Regions from separate parts of the Cronobacter malonaticus LMG 23826 genome, predicted to be linked through region 2. Evidence: predicted binding sites of a transcription regulator. Region 2 holds the regulator's gene; each other region holds the start of a gene.

Region 1 (3,121 bases), 1.8 Mb from region 2:
CGGGGAAAACAGAGAAAAAAGATAAAAAAACGCCGCCTGAAGCGGCGGCGTTGAGGTTAACCGTGGTGCGGTTGTTCCTCAGGAAGCTGAACCGGCCAGCGGCGGAAAATCACAATCGCCCAGACAAACGCGGCCAGCGCCGGGATAGCGCCCATATACCCGATGGACGACATCGAAAGTTGCAGGCTCACCTGATTGCCCACCAGCGCGCCCGCGCCGATACCGATATTAAAGATGCCGGAGAAGAGCGACATCGCCACATCGGTGGCATCCGGGGCCAGCGCCAGCACTTTCACCTGCATCCCGAGGCCAATCAGCATAATCGCGATGCCCCAGAACGCACCAAGGATGGTCAGGTTAACGGCGCTGTGTGAAGCAGGCAGCAACAGCAGCAGGCAGATAACCAGTACGCCGATGGCGCTGCTGATAAGCCCGGACGCGTGCAGGTTGCCGAGCTTGCCGAAAATCACGCTACCGATAATCCCCGCGGTGCCGAGCACCAGCAGCAGGAAGGTGGCGAAGTTTTCGCTCAGGCCCGCGACGTTCTGCACGAACGGCTCAATATAGCTGTAGGCGGTGAAGTGCGCGGTCACCACAACCGCGGTCAGCACGTAGATGCACAGCAACGCCGGGCGGCGGAACAGCGCCGGCAGGCTCGCGAGAGAGCCGGAGTGCTCGCTCGGGATTTTCGGCAGCAGTTTCACCAGGCAGGCGAGCGTAATCAGCGCGCCGATGCCGATGGCAAAAAAGGTGGTGCGCCAGCCGAAATATTGCCCGACGATGCGCCCGATAGGCAGGCCGAGTACCGACGCCAGCGCGGTGCCGGTCGCAATCAGGCTCAGCGCCTGGGCGCGTTTGCCCGGCGGGGCCAGGCGAATTGCCAGCGACGCGGTAATCGACCAGAAAATCGCATGGGCGAAGGCGATGCCGATGCGGCTAATCACCAGCACCTCGAAGCTCCAGGCCATAAACGACAGCATATGGCTCGCGACGAAGACCACAAACAGCGCAATCAGCAACTTGCGGCGCTCCACCTGGCTTGTCAGCAGCATAAACGGCAGCGACATCAGCGCCACCACCCAGGCGTAGATGGTGAGCATAATGCCCGCCTGCGCGGATTCCATATGGAAGCTCGCGGCGATATCGGAGAGCAGGCCCACCGGCACAAACTCGGTGGTATTAAAGATAAATGCCGCGACCGCAAGCGTAACCACCCGCAGCCACGCGGTTTTGCGAGAGACTGTATTCATCGTCATAAGAAAGATTCGCGCTGGTCAGAAGTGAATAAGAAGCAAGCGATCTTAAAACTTTCGCCCGTCGGGATACAACCATTTTGTGACGTAAATCTCACTTTTATACCCGGCGTGTAACAAACGAAGCGGCAGAAACGTAATTGTCGTCACGGATTGCAGACCGCGTGATAGTGTGTAAAAACAGCAACGACAAAAAACAGGGCGGGGGTAACAATGCAATCAATTGATTTCTATATGGTGGACGCGTTCGCCGATAAAACCTTCAGCGGCAATGCGGCGGCGGTCTGTCCGTTAAGCGAATGGCTGCCGGATGAAACGCTGCTCCTGATGGCGCAGCAGCATAACCAGTCAGAAACCGCGTTTTTTGTGCGCACCGACGACGGCTTCGAGCTGCGCTGGTTCACCACGCGCTATGAAATCAACCTCTGCGGCCACGCCACGATTGCCGCCGCGCACGTGATTTTCGAGCATCTCGATTACCCGCACAGTGAAATCCGCTTCTCGACGCGCTTTGTCGGCGAGGTGACCGTCACGCGCCGCGGTGACTGGCTGACGCTGAACTTTCCGGCGTGGCAGGCGCAGCCGGTGGAGGCGCCCGCGCTGCTGTTGAGCGCGCTGGGGATTGACGGCGCGGTGTCGGTGGCGGCTTATCGCGACTATCTGGTGGAGCTGCCAATCCAGGCGCAGGTAGAGGCGCTGACCCCGGATATTGACGCGCTGATACCGCTCGGCAAACAGGTCTGCGTGACGGCTCCCGGCACGCCCGGCGGCCCGTACGATTTCGTCAGCCGCTTTTTCTGCCCGGGAGAAGGCGTGCCGGAAGATCCGGTGACCGGCTCGGCGCACAGTATGCTGATCCCGTTCTGGGGCGAAAAGCTTGGCAAAACGTCGATGCTGGCGCGTCAGGTCTCGGCGCGGGGCGGGGATTTACGCTGTGAATGGCAGGGCGATCGCGTGCTGATTGGCGGCCAGGCGGTGACCTATCTTATCGGCCAGGTATTGCTGCGCTAATGTTCGGCGCCCGCAGCGGGCGCCGTTTTCATTTTCAGGGCAGGCGGGCGATATTCTCTTTGATAACCGCCACCGAATGCTGAAACTTCGCCCGCTCCTCGCCTTCCAGCTGCAGTTCGATAATCTGCTGCACGCCGTTCTGGGCCAGTACCGCCGGGACGCCGATCGCCACGTTGTCCACGCCATATTCGCCGTCAAGAATGCACGACACCGCCAGCGCCCGGTGGCTGCCGGTAAAGATATTGCGGCAGATCTCCGCAATAGTGCCCGCAATGCCATATTCCGTACAGCCTTTGCGGGCGTAAATCTCAAAGCCCAGCCTGCGCACGCGCTCGGCGAGCGCTGCGGTATCGAGCGGCGTACCCGTTTTACGCTCATACACCTGCGCGACCGGCGAGCCATACACGGAAGAATGCGACCAGACCGGGAACTGGGTGTCGCCATGTTCGCCCAGAATAAAGGCGTCGATGCTTTGCGGGCCGATTTCCAGGGCTTCGGCGAGCGAGCGGCGCAGGCGGGTGGTGTCGAGCCAGACGCCGGTGCCAATCACCTGGTTGCGCGGCAGGCCGGAGAGCTTCCACACCTGCCAGGTGATGATATCGCAGGGGTTGGTCGCCACGAGGAAAATCCCGTTAAAGCCGCCCGCCATCATCTGCGGCACAATCTGGCCGACGATGCGCGCGGTGTTGGTCAGCTCGTCAAGACGCGTCTGGCCGGGCTTCAGCGCGCCGCCGGAAACGGTGATGACCGCGATATCGACATCCGCGCACTCCTGTGCCTGGCGGGTGGAGATTTTAATCATCCCTGGCATATAGGCGGCGGCGTCGCGCAAATCCTGGCAGTGCCCCTCAACGCGC
Region 2 (3,121 bases):
GACGCCGCAGCATGACGTGGCGAAGCATGTCGATTTACTCGTAGGCGTGGTGCCTATCGTCAACCTGGAGTGGATACAGAAGCTCATCCGCGATACCAGCGAGCGCGGCCACTCCCGCGAGGCGGTGATGGATTCCGTGGTGCGCTCAATGGAAGATTACATCAACTACATCACGCCGCAGTTCTCACGTACCCACATTAACTTCCAGCGCGTGCCGACGGTGGACACCTCCAACCCGTTCGCCGCGAAAGGCATTCCGTCGCTTGATGAAAGCTTCGTGGTTATTCACTTCCGCAATCTGGATAACATCGACTACCCGTGGCTGCTGGCGATGCTACAGGGTTCGTTTATTTCACATATCAATACGCTGGTGGTGCCGGGCGGAAAGATGGGGCTCGCGATGGAGCTTATTATGCTGCCGCTGGTGCAGCGGCTGATGGAAGGCAAACAGATAGCGTAACGGCGATGCCCGGTGGCGCTGCGCCTGCCGGGCCGCCCGTCATCTCATGACGCTTCAATCACTTCATACGAATGAGTGATGTTGACCCCTTTGCCGAGCATCAGCGCTACCGAACAATACTTCTCTGCCGACAGATCCACCGCGCGCGACACTGCCGCATCTTTCAGGGCTTTACCCGTTACGACAAAGTGCAGGTTGATATGCGTAAACAGACGCGGCGCTTCTTCGCGACGCTCTGACGTCAGCTTCACTTCGCAGTCGGTCACGTCGTGACGGCCTTTTTGCAGAATAGAGACAACATCAATCGCGCTGCAGCCGCCCGCGGCCATCAGCACCATTTCCATCGGGCTCGGCGCTTTGTCGCCAGAGTTGCCGTCCATCAGGATCTGATGCCCGGAGGCGGACTCGCCCAGGAAGGTTAACCCTTCCACCCATTTCACTCGTGCATGCATGTTAATCACTCCAGGCTATTCATTTTTCTGACAGATTACGCGCGCGCGACGTCAGAGGCAATGGAAGGGCGACCTGCGTCAAGCTGAAACGAGACAACAGGAGACACCTGAGAAAAGCTATGCTAAAACAGTCTGGATGCAGCGGCGATACATTGATGTTACGCATGTGTGCAGAGGAGAAGACAATTTATCGGCTGCGATGTCCACGGACAGCCAACTTCCCTGGACCCGGGAAGATGATGATTGCAAAGCCAGACAGGGGTTACGCGCCCTGTCTTTGGAGCCAGTTTAAAACAGAGGATAACCGCGCATGGTGCTTGGCAAACCGCAAACAGACCCGACTCTTGAATGGTTCTTGTCACATTGCCACATTCATAAGTATCCATCTAAGAGCACGCTGATTCACCAGGGTGAAAAAGCGGAGACGCTGTATTACATCGTTAAAGGCTCAGTGGCAGTGCTGATCAAAGATGAAGAGGGCAAGGAGATGATCCTCTCGTACCTGAATCAGGGAGACTTCATCGGCGAACTGGGTTTGTTCGAGGAAGGTCAGGAACGCAGCGCCTGGGTTCGCGCTAAAACTGCCTGTGAAGTAGCTGAAATCTCTTACAAAAAATTCCGTCAGCTGATCCAGGTTAACCCGGATATTCTGATGCGTCTCTCCTCGCAGATGGCTCGCCGCCTGCAGGTCACGTCTGAGAAAGTGGGCAACCTCGCCTTCCTCGACGTGACCGGCCGCATCGCGCAGACCCTGCTGAACCTGGCGAAACAGCCGGACGCGATGACCCACCCTGACGGGATGCAGATCAAAATCACGCGCCAGGAAATCGGCCAGATCGTCGGCTGCTCTCGCGAAACCGTTGGCCGCATTCTGAAAATGCTCGAAGATCAGAACCTGATCTCCGCCCACGGCAAAACCATCGTGGTTTACGGAACCCGCTAAAAAATCAAAAAACGGCGTGTCGCTTCGGTAACACGCCGTTTTTGTATCTATACTTCTCCCCTATGTGGCGTCGTCTTATCTATCACCCTGAAATTAATTACGCTTTACGGCAAACGCTGATCTTAAGCCTGCCGGTGGCGGTCGGGTTGATGCTGGGCCATCTTCAACAAGGGTTACTGTTTTCACTCGTTCCCGCCTGCTGCAACATTGCCGGTCTCGATACCCCGCACAAACGCTTTTTTAAACGCTTGATCATCGGCGCCTCGCTGTTTGCGCTGAGCAGCCTGGCGGTGCAACTTCTGCTGTTGCAGTCTGTGCCGCTGCCGCTCATTTTGCTGATGCTGGCGCTACTGCTCGGCGTGACGGCGGAAATCAGCCCGCTGCATGCGCGTCTGCTGCCCGCCTCGCTCATCGCGGCCATCTTTACATTAAGCCTCGCCGGCAATATGCCCATCTGGGAGCCCATGCTGCTCTATGTCTTTGGCACGCTCTGGTATGGCGCGTTTAACGGTTTCTGGTTCTGGCTGTGGCGCGAACAGCCGCTACGTGAATCGTTAAGCCTGATTTATAAAAGCCTCGCCGACTACTGCGAGGCCAAATATAGCCTGCTGACGCGCCACACCGAGCCGGAACAGGCGCTGCCGCCGCTGCTGGTGCATCAGCAAAAAGTGGTGGATCAGATAAGCCAGTGCTATCAGCAGTTGCAGATGCTCTCCGCCACTAAACAAAACGGTTACAAGCGCCTGCTACGCACGTTCCAGGTGGCGCTGGATCTCCAGGAGCATATCTCGGTATCGCTGCATCAGCCCGGCGAAGTGCAAAAACTGGTGGAGCGCAGCCATGCCGAAGCAGTGTTGCGCTGGACGGCGCAGACCGTCGCCACGCGGCTGCGCACGCTTTCTGACGATATTCTTTACCACCGCTATTCGCATCGTTTCTCGATGGATAAGCAGGTCGAGGCGCTGGCGAAAATCGCCCGCCAGCACCCGGATAACCCGGTTGGCCAGTTCTGCGAATACCATTTCAGCCGTATTGCACGCGTGCTGCGCACCCAGCGCCCGCTATACGCCCGTGATCTGATGGACAGCGGCCAGCGACGCCTGCCGCTGCTGCGGGCGCTGAAAAGCTATTTGTCGCTGAAATCCGCCGCGCTGCGCACCGCCGCGCGTCTGGGCGTGATGCTGGCGGCGGCGGGGTTGTTAGGGAGCGCGTTCCAGCTTCCGAAGCCGTACTGGATCCTGATGACGGTGCTGTTCGTTACGCAAA
Region 3 (3,121 bases), 400 kb from region 2:
AGCTGTTCGAAGAGTTCGGCTTTACCGTAGAAAACGTGGTAAGCAAGGCGAAAGCGCTGCTGTAATCGCGCATAGCGTTATAAAACGAACGGGAGGCCAGCGCCTCCCGTTTTTTTTGACTCAGTCGCCCGGATATTTTTCCCGCAACGCGATGGCAAACGATGAGTTATCGTAGTCAGAGACCGGCCAGTCGCGGTAGTCCAGCAAATCATCCGCCATTTCCTGAATCACCGCGTTAAGCTCAAGCCGCGCCAGCCATGTTTCCGGTATGGCCGTAATACCGTTCATCGCACCGAGCAGGTTCCCGGCTATCGCGCCGGTGGAGTCGGAATCGCCGTCGTGGTTTACCGCCATCAGTACGCCCTCTTCAAACGAGCGGGCGCGCAGCGCGCAAAACAGCGCGATAGCGAGCGCCTCTTCCGCCACCCAGCCTTCACCCAGTGTTTTAATAGCCTCCTGCGGGGCGATCGGCCCTGCGGCGAGCGAGCGCGCCTGCTCCAGCGCTCGCCATGTTTCTTCATGCTGCGGCGCGTTTTTCAGTAAATCCAGCGAGCGCGTCAGCGCAGCGTCAAGGGATTCGCCCTGAACGAGCTGCAAAACCAGCGCTGCCAGCACACCACCGGTGAGATAGCCGGTCGGATGACCGTGCGTGAGCGCGGCGAGCTGGCAACCGGTGTCAAACGCCGCTTTCAGTAAATCGCCGCCCGGGTAACGCACGTAAAAAAGCCCCACCGGTGCCACGCGCATAACGCCGCCGCAGCCCTTGCTGTCGTTACGGGCCGGTTCGCCAAAGGCGCGCATCTCGCGCAGCGCATTAAGGCATGTGTTGCCCGGCGCGCGGGCATGGAAGAGGGCGTTATGCCCGATAAGCCAGCCGGATATCTGCGTCTTATCCAGTAGTTTGTGGCGGTTGCGCTCGTCCTGCGTCAGCAGCCAGCGCAAATACGCGTGAGCGGTCACACCGGTGAACGACGGACCGATGCCGCGCATCGCCGCGCGCATCCAGGCCCGCAGCAATCCTTCGGCGGTAAAGAGCGTCATCTGCGTATCGTCCGTGATTTTCCCGATGCCGCCCCATACGTATTCATAATCCGTGACGCCCTGTGCCCCGAAGCGCGCGGTGATTTCCGCAAGCCGTAAAAATTCCACCGGTCCGCCGAGCGCATCGCCCACGGCACCGCCGAGCAAACAGCCGCGAAACCGCGCGCGCAGAGAGGCGAGACTTCCTGCGTTTTCGTACTCTTCTGGATACGCCATAACTATCCCTTTGCTAGTGTGGAGCCGTGACCATTGTAGGATGCGGCGACGGGCGCGTAACGACGTTATTGACTCCCGTTATGGTTTATTTCTGCCCGTCATTCTCACAGACAGGTGTGATGGTGGAATTTATTCCAGAAAAAATGTGATGCAGGTCAGAAGTTAGTGTCATTTCGCCGCGGTATCATTCCTTTTATTCCACGTTTCGCTTATTCTTGCTGAAGCGTTTCAGTCGGCTGATTGTTCGACAATCCATCAAACGGTTGTAGTTTGTGACGGGCGAGGATTCCCCTTCAAAGGTGGCTGCATTACTCTGTCAGCTCCTTCACATCCGGGATTCTGGCAGGAGATATATGACCTTACGCGTAGCGATTAATGGCTTCGGTCGCATCGGGCGCAACGTAGTTCGTGCGTTGTATGAGTCCGGCCGTCGCGCAGAAATCAGTGTGGTCGCCATTAATGAGCTGGCCGACGCTGCGGGCATGGCGCATTTGCTGAAATATGACACCAGCCACGGCCGCTTCGCGTGGGATGTTCGTCAGGAAGGCGAGCAACTCTGGATAGGCAACGATGTTATTCGTCTGCTGCATGAACGCGACATTAACGCGCTGCCCTGGAAAGCGCTGGATGTGGACGTGGTGCTCGATTGCACCGGCGTTTACGGCAGCCGCGCCGATGGCGTCGCTCATCTTGAAGCTGGCGCGCGCAAAGTGCTGTTCTCACACCCGGGCGGCAACGATCTCGACGCCACCGTCGTTTACGGCGTTAATGAAGCGGCGCTGCGCGCTGAGCATTGCATTGTTTCTAACGCCTCCTGCACCACCAACTGCATTATTCCGATTATCAAGCTGATGGACGACGCGTTCGGTATAGAATCCGGCACCGTGACGACCATCCATTCCGCCATGCACGATCAACAGGTTATCGACGCTTATCATCCGGACCTGCGCCGCACTCGCGCGGCCAGTCAGTCCATCATTCCGGTCGATACTAAGCTTGCCGCCGGTATAACGCGTATTTTTCCTAAATTTCATGACCGCTTTGAGGCAATTGCGGTGCGCGTGCCTACCATTAATGTGACGGCCATTGATTTAAGCGTGACTGTGCAAAAACCGGTAAAAGCCCATGAAGTCAACCTGTTGCTGCAAAAAGCGGCACAGGGTGCATTTCATGGTATAGTTGACTATACGGAATTACCGTTGGTCTCAACAGATTTTAACCACGATCCGCACAGCGCCATTGTGGATGGCACCCAGACACGGGTGAGTGGAGCGCACCTGATTAAAACACTGGTCTGGTGCGATAACGAATGGGGCTTCGCTAACCGGATGCTCGACACGACGTTAGCGATGGCAGCTATTGGTTTCAGGTAAGATTTCATGCGTTACGGCCCTGTGGCCTGTGCGTATGGTGTCTGCAAAACTTTAAGAATCAACGAGAGGATTCACCATGTCTGTAATTAAGATGACCGATCTGGATCTGGCAGGTAAACGCGTTCTGATCCGTGCCGATCTCAACGTTCCGGTAAAAGAGGGCAAAGTTACCTCTGACGCGCGTATCCGCGCCTCCCTGCCGACCATCGAACTGGCTCTGAAACAGGGCGCTAAAGTGATGGTGACGTCCCACCTGGGCCGCCCGACTGAAGGCGAATACAACGAAGAATTCTCTCTGCTGCCGGTAGTTAACTACCTGAAAGACAAACTGAACTCCCCGGTTCGCCTGGCGAAAGACTACCTCGACGGCGTTGAAGTGGCTGAAGGCGAGCTGGTCGTTTTAGAAAACGTTCGCTTTAACAAAGGCGAGAAGAAAGACGACGAAACTCTGGCGAAAAAATACGCGTCCCTGTGCGACGTGTTCGTAATGG
Region 4 (3,121 bases), 1.3 Mb from region 2:
GTCCGAAAGACGGCTCATCGGCTCCATGCCGTGGGTTTCAATGTTGGCTTCATCCACCACGTACAGCCCGTAGCGGCTGCACAGCTCATACCAGCGCGGCTGGTTGGGGTAGTGCGAACAGCGCACGGCGTTAAAGTTGTTCTGCTTCATCAGCAGGATATCCTGCACCATCGCCGCCTCGTCCACCGCCTGGCCTTTTTCCGGGTGATGCTCGTGACGGTTAACGCCGCGGATCAGCAGCGGCTGGCCGTTAAGCGTCAGCAGACCGTTGCTGATTTCCACGCGACGAAAGCCGACGTCGTGCGCCTCAGAGACAAGCGGCATGCCGTCGGCATCCAGCAGCGTCACCACCGCGCGGTACAGGTGCGGCGTTTCGGCGCTCCACAGCAGCGGGTTGTCAACGTCAAGCGAGAGCGTGACGCGCTCCGGGTAGTTGCCACGCTCATCAATCGGGGCGGAGCCGAGCGGCAGCGTCTGGCTCGCCACTTCGTTTTCACCGCGCCACAGCGCGAGAGTGACGCTGAGCCCGCGTGCGGCGGGCGTCACTTCCACGTCGCTGAACAGCGTGGCGTGACGCAGCGACGGCGCAAGCTCGGTATGCACGCGCACATCGGCCAGCGCCTGTTCCGGGAGATGCAGCAGGCTGACCGGGCGGAAAATCCCGCTCATGCGCCACATATCCTGATCTTCCAGATAAGTGCCGTCCGACCAGCGCAGCACCAGCACGCACAGGCGGTTGCGGCCCGCGTGCAGCACGCCGGTGAGATCGAACTCCGCCGGCAGGCGGCTGTCCTGCGAATACCCCACCCACTGCCCGTTACACCAGAGATAAAACGCCGAATTCACGCCGCCGAAGACAATGCGCGTGCGGCCCGCCTCCAGCCACGCCTGCGGCACCTCAATATCGCGCGAATAGCAGCCGGTCGGGTTGTCGTCCGGCACAAACGGCGGATTCACCGGGATCGGGTAGCGCACATTGGTGTAGATCGGCGTGTCGTAGCCTTCCATCTGCCAGTTTGAGGGCACCGGCGTGGCGCGGGCGTCGCTGAGATCCGCCGCCAGCCAGACTTCAGGCACCTGGTGAGGGCTGGTGAAAAAACTGAACTGCCATTCGCCGTCGAGCGACAGCACAGCGTCAGACGGCTCTCCCCGGCGCGCGCAGTCGGCGTCGCGCCAGCCGTGCAGCGGCGTGTGGGACGGCAGACGGTTGACGCTGGTGATCGCCGGGTTCTGCCAGTCGTTACGGGCGAGGATCGTCGCCAGCGGGCGCGTCTGAAGTTCGTTAAAAGCGGTCGTGATGGGGTTTTCTGTCATGATGGTTCCCTGGAAACAATAAAATGTCGTGCGCTAACATAAAGGATCAGCATGGCGGGAAACCGGACAGATCGCGAATGGCGGCGTTGCAGAATGCGATCCTGGATCACATCACAGCGTATGCAGGATCGCGAATTGCGATCTTTGTCACAACAGTGATGTTAGCGCACGACATTTCGCGCCAGAAATTGACTTTATCGCGCCCCATCGCCGATGATTCAGGCCACACAGAGCAGAGGAATGGCGATGAAAAAACGACTCAGCACGCTGGATGACGTGGCGCAGAAAGCCGGGGTGTCGCACCAGACGGTGTCGCGCGTGCTTAATAAGCCAGAGATGGTTTCGCCCGCGACGCGCCAGCGGGTGCTGGACGCGATGGACGCTCTACAGTTTGTGCCAAACCGCAGCGCGCAGCTGCTGGCCGGGAAAGCCACCCGCACGCTCGGGTTTATCACCGTTTCTCTGGCGCTGCATGCGCCGTCGCAGATTGCCGCCGCCATTAAAAGCCACGCCGCGCGAGCGGACTACAGCGTGGTGATCGCCACGCTGGAAACCGGCACGCTGGAGGAGCTACAACGCTCGCTCAATGAAATGCGTGCGCAGAAAGTGGATGGCGTCATTATCAACCTGCCGCTCGGGGCGGAGGCGGCCGCAAGCCTCGTTAACGACAACAGCGATCTGCTGTGCCTGTTTCTCGATGTACCCGCCGACAGCGACGTCTTTCACGTAAGCTTTGACCCGCGCGACGGCTCGCGCCAGAGCGTGGAGTTACTGCTGAACGGCGGCCATCAGCGCATCGCGCTGCTCGCAGGGCCAGAACACTCGGTGGCATCCGGCATGCGTCTCGCCTGCTGGCAGGAGGTGCTTAGCGCGCACGGGCTGGCCCCCTGCGCGGTTTTACACGGCGACTGGAGCTCGAAAGACGCCTGGCAGCAGACGCTGAGCCTGTTCCGCACCCGGCGCGATATCACGGCGCTGGTGGTGGCGAACGATCAGATGGCGTTCGGTGCCATGAGCGCGCTGGATGAACTGGGCCTGCGCGTGCCGCAGGATGTGTCGGTGATTGGCTATGACGACACGCCGGACAGCGCCTATTTCATTCCGCCGCTTACCACCGTCGAGCAGGATTTCAACCGGCTGGGCGCGCAGGCGGTGAGCCGCATGGTGGCGCGCCTCGCGGGCCACGGTGAGAGTGGATCTGCCCTGCTGCCGACCCGCTTTATCGAGCGCCGATCCACCGCGCCGCTGGGCGACCGCAACGCCTCTCGTGAACGGCTGCTCGATGAAATGGCACGCCTGGTGAAAGCCCTGCGCGAGTGCTGAGCCTCAGCGCGCTTTATCTTCCTGCTTCATTCGCGCGCGAATGCCGCCGTCAATGGTGGTGGTGTCCGCCATCGGCGTGTAGATAGCGCCGGTCGTCGGGGCCAGCGGCTGCGCTTTTTCCACCGAGCGGTTAATCACTTTCGCGGAGAGTTTTTCCGTCATATCCGGGAACAGATGGTGCGATAAATTCGACGATCGCGCCTTCCAGCCCACCGGGATCTCCTCTTGCGGTTTGAAACAGGCTTTGACCATCGCGTCGATCACTTTTTCCGGCGGATCCATCGCGGCCATGCGCGGCGCGTGGCCGGTATAGTTAGCGGCGTGGGTCCACCACGGCGTATCCACCGCCCACGGCATGATGGTCGCCACTTTGATGTCGTGGTATTCGTTAAGCCGCAGCTCCTCGTTAATGGTGCGTCCGAGGCTCAGTACGGCGGCTTTGGTGGCGGCGTAGCTCGACTGAAACGCCAGCGGCACTTCGCTG

The links. The regulator CRP, encoded in region 2, controls carbon source genes, mostly activating them, when cyclic AMP is high. The targets are predictions, from matches to a motif close to ATGTGANNNNNNTCACAT.
Region 1: the regulator CRP is predicted to act here: its motif matches at 1,334-1,351, upstream of AFK66_RS09560 (sugar transporter).
Region 3: the regulator CRP is predicted to act here: its motif matches at 1,401-1,418, upstream of epd (erythrose-4-phosphate dehydrogenase).
Region 4: the regulator CRP is predicted to act here: its motif matches at 1,450-1,467, upstream of AFK66_RS14830 (beta-galactosidase).

Annotation. Positions count from the first base shown of each region.
Region 1 is NZ_CP013940.1:2,005,511-2,008,631, forward strand. It holds gene AFK66_RS09560 (sugar transporter) at 57-1,256, opposite strand; gene AFK66_RS09565 (PhzF family phenazine biosynthesis protein) at 1,467-2,264, shown strand; gene AFK66_RS09570 (L-lactate dehydrogenase) at 2,299-3,121, opposite strand, start outside.
Region 2 is NZ_CP013940.1:199,293-202,413, reverse strand. It holds gene AFK66_RS00875 (phosphoribulokinase) at 1-460, shown strand, start outside; gene AFK66_RS00870 (OsmC family protein) at 505-912, opposite strand; gene crp (cAMP-activated global transcriptional regulator CRP) at 1,223-1,855, shown strand; gene AFK66_RS00860 (YccS/YhfK family putative transporter) at 1,918-3,121, shown strand, end outside.
Region 3 is NZ_CP013940.1:597,030-600,150, forward strand. It holds gene tkt (transketolase) at 1-65, shown strand, start outside; gene AFK66_RS02825 (ADP-ribosylglycohydrolase family protein) at 121-1,257, opposite strand; gene epd (erythrose-4-phosphate dehydrogenase) at 1,611-2,630, shown strand; gene pgk (phosphoglycerate kinase) at 2,707-3,121, shown strand, end outside.
Region 4 is NZ_CP013940.1:3,158,879-3,161,999, forward strand. It holds gene AFK66_RS14830 (beta-galactosidase) at 1-1,314, opposite strand, end outside; gene AFK66_RS14840 (LacI family DNA-binding transcriptional regulator) at 1,561-2,637, shown strand; gene AFK66_RS14845 (SDR family NAD(P)-dependent oxidoreductase) at 2,641-3,121, opposite strand, start outside.